Regions from separate parts of the Dietzia sp. PP-33 genome, predicted to be linked through region 3. Evidence: riboswitches for the same ligand, from Rfam matches in the RefSeq annotation. Region 3 holds a riboswitch; each other region holds the start of a gene.
The links. Region 3 has a riboswitch for cobalamin ahead of NJE57_RS13750 (VWA domain-containing protein). Riboswitches for the same ligand answer to the same signal wherever they lie in the genome.
Positions count from the first base shown of each region.

Region 1: another riboswitch for cobalamin. It lies ahead of NJE57_RS11570 (ABC transporter substrate-binding protein); the one in region 3 lies ahead of NJE57_RS13750 (VWA domain-containing protein).
Region 2: another riboswitch for cobalamin. It lies ahead of NJE57_RS15450 (ABC transporter substrate-binding protein); the one in region 3 lies ahead of NJE57_RS13750 (VWA domain-containing protein).

Region 1 covers NZ_JAMYEI010000006.1:57,700-62,459, reverse strand. The annotation lists gene NJE57_RS11590 (sugar porter family MFS transporter) at 1-1,160, opposite strand, end outside; gene NJE57_RS11585 (nuclear transport factor 2 family protein) at 1,339-1,713, shown strand; gene NJE57_RS11580 (AIM24 family protein) at 1,736-2,425, opposite strand; gene NJE57_RS11575 (Lrp/AsnC ligand binding domain-containing protein) at 2,463-2,744, shown strand; cobalamin riboswitch at 2,833-2,968, shown strand; gene NJE57_RS11570 (ABC transporter substrate-binding protein) at 3,086-4,090, shown strand; gene NJE57_RS11565 (FecCD family ABC transporter permease) at 4,092-4,760, shown strand, end outside.
Region 2 covers NZ_JAMYEI010000009.1:43,018-47,777, reverse strand. The annotation lists gene NJE57_RS15455 (iron ABC transporter permease) at 1-742, opposite strand, end outside; gene NJE57_RS15450 (ABC transporter substrate-binding protein) at 739-1,707, opposite strand; cobalamin riboswitch at 1,796-1,941, opposite strand; gene NJE57_RS15445 (carboxymuconolactone decarboxylase family protein) at 2,098-2,514, shown strand; gene NJE57_RS15440 (long-chain fatty acid--CoA ligase) at 2,611-4,245, shown strand; gene NJE57_RS15435 (acyl-CoA dehydrogenase family protein) at 4,627-4,760, opposite strand, start outside.
Region 3 covers NZ_JAMYEI010000007.1:243,057-247,816, forward strand. The annotation lists gene NJE57_RS13735 (alpha/beta hydrolase) at 1-158, opposite strand, end outside; gene NJE57_RS13740 (cobalt-precorrin-4/precorrin-4 C(11)-methyltransferase) at 501-1,271, opposite strand; gene cbiE (precorrin-6y C5,15-methyltransferase (decarboxylating) subunit CbiE) at 1,268-2,548, opposite strand; cobalamin riboswitch at 2,623-2,806, shown strand; gene NJE57_RS13750 (VWA domain-containing protein) at 2,828-4,760, shown strand, end outside.

The sequences.
Region 1 (4,760 bases), on a different contig from region 3:
CCGTTGGCCGCGATCAGCGCGATCAGACCCTGGGTGTCGCCGAGCTGGGGTGCGAGTTCGCCGTCCGGGCCGGTGCCCATGGTGGAGGTGCTGAACATCCAGGCCATCACGGCGAGCGAGACGGTCATGCCCGCCGACCCCGTGATGAGCAGCTTGCGGCGACCGATCTTGTCGATCAGCGCGATGGCGATGATCGTCACCACGATGTTGGTGACCGAGGTGATGACGGTCTGGGTGAGCGCGTTCTCCTCCGTGAAGCCGACCGACTGCCACAGCGTGGTGGAGTAGTAGAAGATCACGTTGATGCCCACGGCCTGCTGGAAGACCGACAGGACGATGCCGATCCACACGATCGGCAGCAGGTTGGTGCCGGTCGGCGTGAGCATGTCGCGCCACGACCGCTTCCTGTCCTCGCGGACGGTCGCCCGGATCTCCTTGATCCGGTTGTCGATGCCGCCGGACTGGATGGTGCGCAGGACGTTCCTGGCCTCGCCGACCAGTCCCTTGGCGAGCAGGTAGCGGGGGGACTCGGGGATCATGAGCGCCAGGACGCCGTAGGTCACCGCGGGGATCAGCTCGGTCCAGAACATCCAGCGCCAGGCCTGCACCCCCAGCCAGAGTTCCTCGATCGCGCCGCCGGCCACGCCCGCGAGCCAGGCGTCGGAGAGCAGGGCCACGAAGATGCCGGAGACGATCGCGAGTTGCTGGAGCGAACCGAGTCGGCCGCGGATCGACGGCGGGGCGACCTCCGCGATGTACGCGGGCGCTATGACGGAGGCCGCCCCCACGCCCAGGCCGCCGATCACCCGCCACAGGATGAGGTCCCAGGGGCCGACGGCGAACCCGGACCCGACCGAGCTGATGGTGAACAGCACCGAAGCCAGGATCATGACGCGGGTGCGCCCCCAGCGGTCGGCGAGACGACCGGCGAGGTACGCGCCGGCGATGCAGCCGAGCAGCGCCGAGGAGACGGCGAACCCGGTGAGGCCGGGGCTCATCCCGAAGGTCTCCTGGACGGCGTCCACCGCGCCGTTGATGACCGCGGTGTCGAAGCCGAACAGGAAGCCGCCGAGCGCGGCCACCAGGGAGATGATCACCACTCGGCCGGTGTGGAAGGACTCCTCGTCGGAACTCTTCGACGAGACGTTCTGTGTGGACATGGCGTACCCCGCTCCCGGACCGGTCGGACGTCCTGCCGTTGGTGAAGGGAGCGTAGGCCCGTGACGAATGTGGCGCAAGTCACACGCCTACGGCGCCGGTTGTGGCGTACGGACCCACGGAGCGAGAACACGTTCTAGGCTCGAGAAGTCTCGTCGTCATACCGAAAGGGCCACCACCGTGAGCGCCTCCCCCGAGCAGATCCGAGCCACCGCAGATTCGTACATCGCAGGGTTGATCGCCGGCGACCTCGAGGCCGTGCTGGACCTCTACGCCGAGAACGCCACGGTGGAGGACCCGGTCGGGAGCGGCACCGTCCACGAGGGCAAGGCCGCGATCCGCGAGTTCTACTCCTCCGTGGTGGCGCTGAAGATCGACGCCGAGGTGCTCGAGGCGAGGGTGTGCGGTGACGACCTGCTGTTCAACTTCGAGATCACCACCCACTTCGACGCCGACTCCAAGGCGACGATCAACGTGTGGGACCTCATGACCCACGACGAGCAGGGCAAGGTCCGCGCGATGCGCGCCTACTGGACCCCGGAGAACATGCGCTGACCCCGGGGCTGGCCCGGGCCGCCTACGAGCCGCTCTGGCTCCCGGCGCCCTGGGGCACGTTCTCCGACGGCTGCACCACCACGAGGCCCTGGCCGCCGAACGCCAGCTGGAACGTCTCGCCGCTACCGCCACGGATCATGGACTTGATGCCACCGGTGTCGACCTTCACGTCCATCGTCACCCCGGCCGTCCACAGGACCACGGCCTGAGCGTCGGCGAAGGTCGGCGCGGAGGCCACGTCGAGTGCGACCGGCTGGCCCTTGCTGGTCACTGCCACGAACCCGGTTCCGCGCAGGGAGACGTTGTACAGACCGCCCGTCATCAGGGCGCTCTTCGCGGCGATGCGGTGGATGTCCCACTGGATCCCTTCGGAGAACGCCAGGACGCTGGCCCCGTTGACCGAGATCATGTCGTTCTCCAGGTAGAGCACCTGGATCTCCGAGGCCTGGTCGGCCAGGAACAGCTCGCCCTGCCCGGTGCACCGCATCAGAGGGACGCCCTCCCCGGTCGCGGCGGACTTGAACATCTTCCCGATGCCGCCGCTACCGGCGTTCTCGAATCCGATCCGTCCCTGGTAGGCCACCATCGACCCGGTGCGGGCCATGACGGTCTGGTCGCGGACCGTCACCTTGAGCAGCTTGGAGTTCTGCAGGGCGAACGGGCGGTCGGTCTGGGTCTCGCGCGCGGTCTGGAAGAGGTCCCCGTGGATCATGAGGCAGACGCTACGCCTGCTGCACTAATCTGAGGCCATGATCACCGCCATCGTCTTTGTCCACGCCGAGACGGCGCGCATCCCCGAGGTCGCCGAGTCGATCGCCGAGATCGACGGGGTCTCCGAGGTCTACTCGGTCACCGGCACCATCGACCTCATCGTGCTGGTGCGGGCCCGCCGGAACGAGGAGGTGGCCGAGATCGTCTCGGACCGTCTGAACAAGGTGCCGGGCGTGGTGGACACCGAGACGCACATCGCGTTCCGGGCGCTGTCCAAGCACGACCTCGAGGCGGCGTTCTCCCTGGGGTACGACGAGTAGGCACCGGCCTGGTGTCCCGGGTGCCCCCGGTGTCCCCCGTGCGCCGGTGTTCCAGGGAGGTGCCGCCACGGCCTGCGCCACGGATGTGCATACTGACACCACGACTAGCTGAACTCTCGGAAACGCAGGGGAAGACCGGTGGGAATCCGGCGCTGACCCGCAACGGTGTGTCGTCACCCTGGTGACGACGAGCCCGATTACCTGCCCGGGGATTCGCGACTCCACGTCAATCGCCGCGGTCTGCGATCCGGAGTCCTGCACGGTCGGCGACCGTCGTCGACGGTCGCCCACCTGCGGGTCTCGTGTGTTCGCGGGCACACGACACGATCCGAGGTCTGATCATGTTCCGTCGCCAGTCCAGGTCCACCATCGCGCTCGCCGCGCTCCTCGCCACAGGGGTCCTCGCCGCCGGCTGCTCCCGCGGCGAGGCGCAGGAGAGCACCGCCACCGGGGAGGCGTTCGCCGAACCGGTCACCATCAGCAACTGTGATCGGGACACGACCTACGAGGCGCCACCCCAGCGCATCGTCACCATGAACGCCCACGTCACGGAGACCCTCGTCCAGATGGGTGCGGGAGACCGGATCGTCGGCCGGGGATACGACGACCGTGAGGACGTCCTCCCGGAGGTCGCCGAGGAGCTCGAGGCGATACCCGGGCTGGCCGAGGAGTATCCCACCTGGGAGCAGATCGTCGATCTGGAACCGGATCTGGTGGTGGCCGGCATGCGCAGCGCGTTCGACGAGAAGGAGGGCCGTAGCCGAGACGCCCTGGAAGCCGCGGGCATCGACACCTTCCTGTTCTCCGAGTACTGCGGCGAGGGCTTCCCCGACGTCAGCATGCTCGAGACGGACTTCTCGCAACTCGGTCGCGTCCTCGACCTGGAGGACGGTGCCCGGGCGCTCACCGACGGGATCGTCGACCAGATCGAGGCGGTCCGTGCCACGCTGGACGAGGCCGGCATCCCGGGGACGCCCACGTTCTTCTACGACAGCGGCGAGGCGGAACCGATGACGATCGGTGGCGTCGGCATCGGCCAGCTGATCGGCGAGTACGCCGGAGCGGACAACATCTTCACCGAGGGCGAGCGCCCCTACCTCAAGACGACGTGGGAGATCCTCGGCGAACGCCGGCCCGAGGCGATCGTGGTGCTCGACTACGGCGCCACCAGTGCCGAGGACAAGATCGCCTACCTGCGCAACCAGCCCATCATGTCCACCACACCGGCGATCAGGCAGGACCGCATCGTGGTGGTGCCCCTCGCCGACTTCTTCGAGAGTTCCCGGATGGCGACCTCGGTCGAGACCATCGCCCGCGAGCTCTACCCCGCCGCGTTCGGGGGCTGACATGGCGACGGTCGTCCACGACGGTTCCCGTCGGGTGCGCGACGACGCGCCACACGGTCCACCGGCCCGGCCCCGCCCCCCGGCCCGGCGCCACGTCAGGCGGCCGCTGGGCGTCATCCTCATGCCGCTGCTGGCGCTCCTCGCCCTCTCGGTGGCGGCGGGGGTCTCGCTGGGGTCGGTGTCGATCCCCCTGGGGGACGTCTGGGCGATCGTCGCCCACCGTCTGGCCCCGGGGTCGTTCACGCCGTGGTGGTCGGACGCGCGCGAGGCGATCGTGATCGAGTCCCGGCTCCCGCGCGCCCTGATGGCGGCCGCGGTGGGCGCATCCCTCGCGGTGGCCGGTGGCGTCGCCCAGGCGGTGACGCGCAACCCCCTGGCCGACCCGTACCTGTTGGGGGTGTCGTCCGGGGCCGGCTTCGGTGTCGTCCTGCTCACCGTCCTGGGCGTGGGTGCCGGGGTGTGGGGCGTGTTCACCCTCCCGATGGCCGCCTTCCTCGGTGCCCTCCTGCCGCTCGCCGGGGTCATCCTGGTGGCGCGACGCGCGCACGACACCACCGCCATCGTGCTGGTGGGTGCGGCCCTGACGATGGTGTTCTCGGCACTCAACACCTTCACGTTGCTGGTGCTGGGCGACGACCACCAACTGGGCACCGTCATGCGCTGGCTCGCC
Region 2 (4,760 bases), on a different contig from region 3:
CCAGGCGCACCCGCGCCGGGGCGATACCCAGCGTCGCGGCCTCGGCGTCCCCGACCGCCATCACGTCGAGGGTGCGACGGAACAGGGCGATCACGGCCACCGACACGATCACGTACGGCAGCACGGTCTGCACGTCGGCCCAGCCGCTGGTCGTGAGGCGGCCGAGCATCCAGGAGTACACCTGCCGCAGGGTCTCGTCGTGGCGCTGCATGAAGAACGTCTGGATGGCGCTGGCGAACGCCGCCACCGCGACGCCCGCGAGGATGATGACGACCTCACTGCGTCCGCCGCCGACACTGCGGCCCAGGGTGTAGGTGGCGAGCACCGCGATCATGCCGCCGGCGAACGCGGCGGGTGGCACCATCGCCGAGCCCATCGCGCCGCCCACCACGATCGCCAGGGTGGCGCCCAGACCCGCCCCGCTGGACACCCCCAGCAGGTACGGGTCGGCGAGCGGGTTGCGGAACACGCCCTGGTAGGTGGCCCCGGCGATCGCGAGCATCGCGCCGACGATCGCACCCAGCACCACGCGTGGGATGCGGATCTCCCACAGGATGACCTGCTGACGCCCGGTGAACCCGGAGTCGATGTCGACGAGCGGCAGCCGGCCCACCAGTTCGAGCACCACGCCGCCCGGGGTGAGGCCGGCCGGTCCGATGAGGGTGCCGAGCAGGACCGCCGCGGCCAGCAGCAGCGTCGCCCCGCCCAGCACCAGGGCGTGGCGGGGCGACGGGTGGGTCACGAGCCGGGCTGGTTCGCGGGGGTCCGCGTGGTATCGGACACTGCATCGGGCACTGCTGCCACGATCGCGGCGACCTCGCGCATGAAGTCGACCACGCGCGGGCCCCACCGGCTGGACAGGTCCTCGTCGACCACGTGAACGCTGCCCTCGCGCACGGCGGTGAGCCCGTCCCACCCGGGCCGCTCGGCCACGACCTCCGGGGTGACGCCGCAGCACTGGCCGTCGGCGAGGAACACGAGGTCCGGGTCGGCCTCGAGGATGAGTTCCTCGGACAGTTGCGGGTAGGGGTTGTCACCGGTGGCGATGGAGGTCAGGCCCAGCATGGAGTAGATCTCGCCGACGTAGGTGTCGTCGGTGACGGTGTAGTAGGTGTCGTCGAGCTCGTGGAAGTACGTCAGCGGGGTCTCGCGCTCCGGCACCGAGGCGACGATCCCGTCGATCTCGCCTCGCATCCGCGACACGAGTTCGACGGCCTCGCCGATGTGCCCGGTGGCGGCCCCGACCTGCTCGAGCTGGGTGTAGGTGTCGTCGAGGGTCTGCGCGGCGGGCAGCTGCAGCACCTCGACGCCGGAGCGTTCGAGGCCGGCCACGATGTCCCCGGTGTCGTCGGTGAGCACCACGAGGTCCGGCGCGTACCCCAGGATCGCCTCGAGGTTGGGCGTGTAGCCGGACAGGTCGGTGGCCGGGGCGTCGGAGGGGAAATCGGAGCGCTCGTCGACCGCCACGACGCTGTCCCCGGCGCCGACGGCGTAGAGCATCTCGGTGGTGGTGGGGGCCAGAGACACGATCGCCTGTGGCTCGTCCGCCGCGGCGGAGGTCTGGTCGGCCGGGGCCGGCTCGTCGCCGGCGGACCCGCTGCACGCGGTGGCGACCAGCGCCGGGGCGGCCAGGAGGGCGACCAGCAGTGTGCGGGACCGGCGGGCCCGGCGAGCCGGGGAGTGGCCGAGGTCGGTCGGGTGGGGCATGGCATCCTCCGTGGTTCGGAGGACGAAAACAGCTCGGGCCGCGGCCGGGGCCGCTGCACGCGACCGTCCTTCGTCCGAGGTCAGTACGTACGGCTGCCGCGGTACCGGCCGATCTGGCTCGCCCGCCCGAGACGGGATCACAGTTGCGGGACAGCGTCGGATTCGCACCGACTTCCGCCGAGTTGCCGCGGGGGGTCCGACGCTGTTGGCCGGACCCGTCGAGGGTATCCCACCCGTCGCCGCGTCCGCCCATCCTGCGCCTCCGCTGCCGCCCCTGTCCGAGCCGCCCCCGCGTCTGACCGAGGTGGGGTGAGGGCACGCGGAGGCGATGGAGTCGGTCCGGGGAGGATGGTTACCGAGACCTGTCGGCAGTGGGAGAGGACCGTGGAGATGACTGCGACGACGAATTCTGCAGGCGAGGGGCCTTCGGCCGGGGATCTGCGCGAGCAGGGTTTCGCGACCCGGCGCGAGGTGATGAGCGACGCCTTCGTCGACCGTGCCATGGATCGGGCGGCCGGGACGGCGTCGGAGGCGATCCAGCACGTGGTCGCAGAGAACGTGTGGGGCAACATCTGGAACCGGCCCGGGTTGGACCGACGGGATCGCAGCCTGCTCAATATCGGGATGCTCGTGGCACTGCGCGCGGACGCCGAGCCGGCGGGGCATGTACGCGGCGGGCTGACCAACGGGTTGGCCCGCGAGGAGATCACCGAGGCGGTCATCCACGCCTCGGGGTACTGCGGCGCGCCGGCGGCCCTCGCGGCGATGAGGACCGTCCAGACCGTCTTCGACGACCTCGACGGGTGATCGCCCACACGGCCCAAGGACGTCATGGACGTCATGGACGTCAGGTAGTCTCGACACGAGAGTGACAGACGCCACCCCTCGATCAAGGAGCCCCTCATTAAGAGCACGATGATGCCGGAGCAGTTGAACATCAGCACGATCCTGCAGTTCGGTGCGACCGTCCACTCCGATGCGGTCGTCACCACCTGGACCGATCAGGGACCACGGAAGATCACCTACGGCGATCTGGGCAAGCACGCCGCGCAGCTGGCCAACGCGCTGCGTTCCCTGGGGGTCGACGGTGACCAGCGGGTCGCCACATTCCAGTGGAACAACTCCGAGCACTTGGAGGCCTACCTCGCGATCCCGTCCATGGGCGCCGTGCTGCATCCGCTGAACATCCGGCTGTTCCCGGACCAGCTCGAGTTCGTGGCCAACCACGCAGAGGACAAGGTCGTGATCGTCGACCCGAGCCTGATCCCGCTCCTGCAGCCGCTCCTGCCCCGGTTCTCGACGGTCGAGCACGTGATCGTCACCGGTGGGGGCGCCGCGAACCTCGAGGCTCCCGAGGGCGTCCGGGTGCACGACTACGACGCGCTCCTTGCCGCCCAGTCCACCGAGTTCGATTGGCCGGAGGTCGACGAGAACTCCGGCGCCGCGATGGCCTACACCTCGGGCACCACCGGCGACCCGAAGGGCGTCGTCTACTCGCACCGGTCGATCTACCTCCACTCGATGCAGGTGTGCATGTCCGACGGCATGGACATCTCGCTTGACGACAACGTGCTGGCGATCGTGCCGATGTTCCACGCCATGTCGTGGGGGCTGCCGTACGCGGCCTTCATGGTGGGCGCGTCGCTGATCATGCCCGAGCGTTTCCTCCAGCCGGAGCCCCTCGCGGCGATGATCGCCTCCGAGCGTCCGACGCTGGCCGCCGCCGTCCCCACGATCTGGCAGGCCGTGGACGCGTACAGCGTGGACCACCCCATCGACATGTCGAGCTTCCGCGCCGTGGTCGTCGGCGGCAGCTCGTGCCCGCCGGAGCTGATCCGTAAGTTCCGGGACAAATACGGGATCAACATCGTCCACGCGTGGGGCATGACCGAGACCTCGCCCATCGGCACCCTGTCCCGCCCGAAGGCCTCCCTGCCGGAGGAGGAGCAGTTCGAGCTCCGCATGACGCAGGGCCGACTCATCGCCGGCGTGAAGGCCCGTATCGTCGACGATTCCGGCCAGGCCCTGCCGTGGGACGGCGAGTCCGTCGGCGAGCTGGAGGTCCGCGGCCCGTGGGTCACCGGCAGCTACTACAAAGTGGACGCCTCGGACTCCTTCGACGACGGTTGGCTGCGCACCGGCGACGTGGGGTATATCAAGCCCGAGGCGTTCCTGCAGCTCACCGACCGCGCGAAGGACATCATCAAGTCCGGTGGCGAGTGGATCTCGTCCGTCGAGGTGGAGAACTACCTCCTCGAGCACCCGTCCGTGGCGGAGGCCGCCGTGATCGGTGTCCCCGACCCCAAGTGGGACGAGCGGCCGCTGGCCACCATCGTCGTCAAGGACGGTGTGCCCGACCCGAGCGTCGAGGAGCTGCGCGATCACCTGGCCGAACGGATGGCCAAGTGGCAGGTGCCCGAGAAGTTCGCGTTCGTCCACGAGATCCCCAAGACCTCCGTCGGCAAGCTCGACAAGAAGCGCATCCGCGTCTCGCATTCCGACGGCGAACTCACCGTGGTGAACGCCCTGGAGAACTAGCCGGCGCCGGGCCCGCTGGCGGCGGCTACCTCCGCCGAGTGGTCACTTTCGTTCACATTCTCCCTGGTGGCGACTCCTGGGAAGCGACGTTTGTGACCACTCGGCGAGGTGATGGGCAGTGTGGTCCGCCTGCCGATCAGTGCGTCCACGTGGCGCCGAGGATCGGCAGCGTGCCGCGCAGCGCAGCGCAGGGGCCGGGCCGGTAGACCCTCTCGCACGGATCCCCAGGGATGGATACGCGGATCCCCAGGGATGGATATCGGACGCCTCTTTGACAGGTGACCACAATGTGTGACACCAGGCATAAGCTGTCGCGCGAATACCGAAACCGGTGGTGTCGATTCTTCCACCCGACCCCGTCGGCCGACAGCCCGGCCGGCCTTACGCGCGAGCGACCAGTGCGTCGATGTCTACGCCGTCGGGCAGGGCCCCGTACTCGGCCGAGCGGTCGTCGCCGAGCCGGGCCAGGCAGAACGCCTCCGCGACCGACGCCGGAGCGTGGCCCAGCAGGACCG
Region 3 (4,760 bases):
TCGGCACACGAATTCAAGGTCACCTGCCGAAGGTCCTCGCCGCTGCGGGAACCACGCCCCGGCAAGTCAACTGCTACGACATCTGATCCCAAGTGGGGAACCAACAGGTCCCAGCACGAAGCATCCATCCCAGCTCCGTGCACCAGCAGAAACGACATTGACCCTCCACGTGAACTGAACTCGCTTTAGGCACAAAGCCTATGGGGGCTCCAATGTGATGTCAACCACATTCGCTGAGTTCGCCCCGCCGTGCCGCAGCGTCGCGGGCCCTATGGATCTGCCCGGGGCCGCCCGCGGATCCTGGGGGCCGGCGGCGTAGGTGACCCGATCGTGAACGAGCACCGCACTCGCCCCCTTGACAGAGTCTCGCCAACGATCTGTTTGAGGTGGAACATGGAGCGAGCGAGACGGTCTGATTGCGTCTAATTCGCTGGTCTGCGGTCATCTTCTCTCGATCAGCAGTCCGAACCCGGTCCACGAATCCCCGAGAGTTCGTGTACCTACTCCGCCGCCCGTCCGCGCCGCTTCGCCTCCCGCTCCGGATCGGAGGCATACAACCACGACTCCGCCTCCCCCGGTCGGACCAACGCCCGGCCCACCAGGATCACCGCGGCCTGCCGCAGGCCGGCGGACTCGACCGCGTCGGCGATGTCGGCGAGAGTGCCGCGCAGCTCCACTCGGTGCGGGCGGCTCGCGTTGGCCAACACGGCCACCGGGCAATCGGCGCCGTGGGTGGGGATCAGACGTTCGGCGAGCTCGCGGATCCGGGTGATCGCCAGGTGCAGCACCAGCGTCGCGCCGGTGGCAGCGAAGTTCTCCAGGGATTCAGAAGACGGCATCGCGGTCGACCGCGCCTGGACCCGGGTGAGCACCACCGACTGCACCACCTCGGGCACGGTCAGCTCCACCCCCAGCTCCGCGGCGGCGGCCGCGTAGGCGGGAACGCCGGGCACCACGTCCCAGGGGACGCCCGCTGCGTCGAGGCGACGGGTCTGCTCGGCGAGCGCGGAGTACAGCGACGGGTCACCCGAGCACAACCGCACCACCTCCAGGCCGTCGGCATGCGCTGCCACGATCTCGCCGACGATCGCGTCCAGGTCCAGGTGCTGGGTGTCCACCAACCGCGCGCCCGGTCGGCAGTGGTCGAGCACGCCGTCGTCCAGATAGGTGCCCGCGTACAGGCAGACGTCGGCTGCAGCCAGTGCGGCGGCCGCACGCAGCGTGAGCAGGTCGGCGGCGCCGGGGCCGGCCCCGACGAAGTGAACGGTCACGAGGTCTCCCCTGTCTCCCAAGAATCAGCCGCCGCGGCGGAATCAGTCGCAGCGGCAGAATCCGCCATAACAGCGAAGGGCTTGACCGCGCACCACTGCACCACGGCCCGCGCCGGAGCCCAGCCGGTGAACGTGCCGATCGAGTCGGCGTGTTCCACGTGGAACCGCGCGAGCTCGCCGCCGAACTCCGCGCGGGCATCGATGAGCACCCGCTCTGTCTCGATCGTCACCGCGTGGGCGACCAGCCTGCCGCCGGGGCGCAGCGCCTCCCAGCACTGCCGCAGCAGCCCGGGAGCGGTGCCGCCTCCGCCCACGAACACCGCATCGGGCCGCGGCAGCCCCTCGAGAACCTGCGGCGCCCGGCCGCGGACGACCTCCAGCGACGGAACCCCCAGGCGTGCGGCGTTGCGCTCCACGCGCGCCGCCCTCTCGGGATCGGCCTCTACAGACACTGTGCGACAGGACTGGTGGGCGCGCATCCACTCGATGCCCACCGATCCGGCGCCGGCGCCCACGTCCCACAAGAGCTCCCCTGGAGTGGGGGCGAGCCGCGAGAGGGCCGAGGCGCGCAGGTCGCGGCGGGTGAGCTGGCCGTCGTTCTCGAAGGCGTCGTCGGGCAGCCCGGGAACGAGTCCGAGCGGAAGCGCAGCGGGACCGGCCACGCACTCGACGGCCAGCACGTGCAGCTGGGGCGCCTCCTCCCCGGCCGGCCACTCGTCGGCGCGGCAGCACACACGTGCCTCGGCAGGGCTCCCCAGGTCGGCGAGCACGGTCAGCGCGCTCGCGCCGAAACCCGCACCGGTCAGCATCGCGGCGACGTGCCCAGGAGTGTGCCGGTCGGCGCTCAACACCAACAGCCGCCGCCCCGGCGCCAGGTCACGGGGAAGCTCGCGGTGGTCGCGCAGCACCGCCACCGTCTCGGCCGGCCACCGCATCCGGGCGCGGGCCAAGGAGACCGACGACACCGCCGGCAGCACCTCCACAGAATCCGGGCCGAGCAGGTCGATCAACGTCGTGGCCACCCCGGACACCAGCGGGTCACCCGAGGCCAGGGCCACGATCGACCGCCCGTCGTAGCGCTCCACCAGATCAGGTAGCCCCGAGCGCATCGGCCGCGGCCACGGCTCTCGCTCGGCCGTCGCCTCGGCCGGAACCATCGCCAGGTGACGCTCCCCGCCGAGCAGGACGTCGGCGCCCAGGACGGCGCGGCGGCGGGCCTCGTCGAGGCCGGCCCAGCCGTCACCGCCGATCCCCACCACGACCACCTGTGCGTTCATGACGCGGAACCCTACCGCCCGGCCCGGCCGCCCGGACCGCGTGGACGCTGGGTAGCCTCGGCCAGGAGAAACAACTACACCCAACAGCACGAGGTGCCCCACGACCGCTCCGGCGGCCGCGGGGAGAATCAGGGAAGCCGGTGAAATTCCGGCACAGGGCCCGCTACGGTAACCCGGCCTTTCGGGCGATCGCGTCCAGCGCGAACGCCCGAGATGAGCCGGGAAGTCCGGAGACCGGCCTCGCGCTGACCAGCCTGGCAGACGAGAGCGGGAGCCCCCATGCCACAGCACTACCCCTTCAGCGCTGTCGTCGGTTCCGACGACATGGCGCTGGCCCTTCTCCTCAACGCGGTCTCGCCATCGGTGGGCGGCGTCCTGATCCGCGGAGAGAAGGGCACCGCCAAGTCCACGATGGTCCGCGCCCTCGCCGGAATCCTGCCGCAGATCGAGGTCGTGGCCGGCGACAGGTTCTCCAGCGCCCCGGCCGACCGCGGCACCGACACCCCCGACGGGCCCATTCCCCACGACGCGCCGACCGAGCACCGGCCGGTCCGGCTGGTGGAGCTGCCGATCGGCGCGACCGAGGACCGCATCGCCGGATCGCTGCACCTGGAGAAGGCCCTGAGCGAGGGTGTCACCGCGTTCGAGCCCGGCCTGCTGGCCCGCGCGCACCGCGGACTGCTCTACGTGGACGAGGTCAACCTGCTCCACGACCACGTGGTGGACCAGCTCCTCGACGCCGCCGCGATGGGACGGGTCACCGTCGAGCGGGACGGGGTGTCGGTGGAGCACGCCGCCCGCTTCGTCCTGATCGGCACCATGAACCCCGAGGAGGGCGAGCTCCGGCCCCAGCTGCTCGACCGCTTCGGGCTCACCGTCGAGGTGTCCGCCCCGCGCGAGGCGGCGCTGCGGGCCGAGGTGATCCGCCGCCGGGTCGCCTTCGACTCCCACCCGGAGGGCTTCTCCGCCACCTTCGCGGCCGACGAACTCGCCCTGCGCGAACGGATCGTCGCCGCACGGGAGCGCGTGGACGCCGTCGAGCTGACCGACTGGGCGCTGACCAAGATCGCGACCGTCTGCGCGGGCTTCGACGTCGACGGCATGCGCGCGGACATCGTCACCGCGCGCACGGCCGCCGCCCACGCCGCCTGGCAGGGCCGGACCCGGATCACCCGCGCCGACATCCGCGTCGCCGCGCGGATGGCGCTCCCCCACCGCCGGCGCCGCGCACCGTTCGACGCCCCCGGACTCGACGAGGACCTCCTCGACCGCCTCCTCGGAGACGACGACGAGCCCGATCCGCGGGACGACGGCCCCGGGACTGACGGCCCGGGCGATGACGACAAGAACGACGACAACGCGAGCGACGCCACGACCGGCCCGCAGGACGGCGACTCAGGCGCATCAGCCGAGGACACCGGCGACGCCGGAGACTCCGACGCCCAGCAGCCCCCCGCCGGGGAGAACTCCCCGGCGTCCGCAGAGCAGTCTGACCAGCACCCGGACACCGGGCCGGACTCCGAGCAGAATTCCAGCGACGACGGCCGGGTGCAAGAGCAGGGCGATCGCACCGACCCCGGCGACCCGCGACCCGAGGGCGACGGGGCCGAGCAGAACAGCCGACCGGGCGGCGCGGCGACCGAGCCGGGGACGGTCACGGCGGCCTCGGCGCCCTACCGCACGCGGCTGCTGACCGTCACCGGGACCGGCAACGGCGTCTCCGGTCGCCGGTCCCGGGCCATCACCAGCACCGGCCGGCGCACGGGCTCGGCCGGCTTCACCGGCTCCGACGTGCACCTGCCCGCCACCATCCGCGCCGCCGCGCCCCAGCAGGCCGCGCGTGGGCGCAACTCGGGCCGCGACGGCGGGCGACTGCTCCTGTCCGCCCGCGACCTGCGCTCGGCGGTCCGCGAGGGGCGGGAGGCCAACCTGGTGCTGTTCTGCGTGGACGCCTCGGGATCGATGGCCGCGCGCACCCGAATGGAGCAGGTCAAGACCGCGATCCTCTCCCTGCTGCTGGATGCCTACCGCCGACGCGACAAGGTGGGATTGGTGACCTTCCGCGGGTCCGGCGCGCAGGTCGCCCTGCCGCCCACCTCCTCGGTGGACGTGGCCGCCGCCCGCCTGGCCGAGCTGCCCGCCGGGGGCCGCACCCCACTGGCGGAGGGACTGCTCACCGCCGCCGAGGTCCTGCGCATCGAGAGGGTCCGCG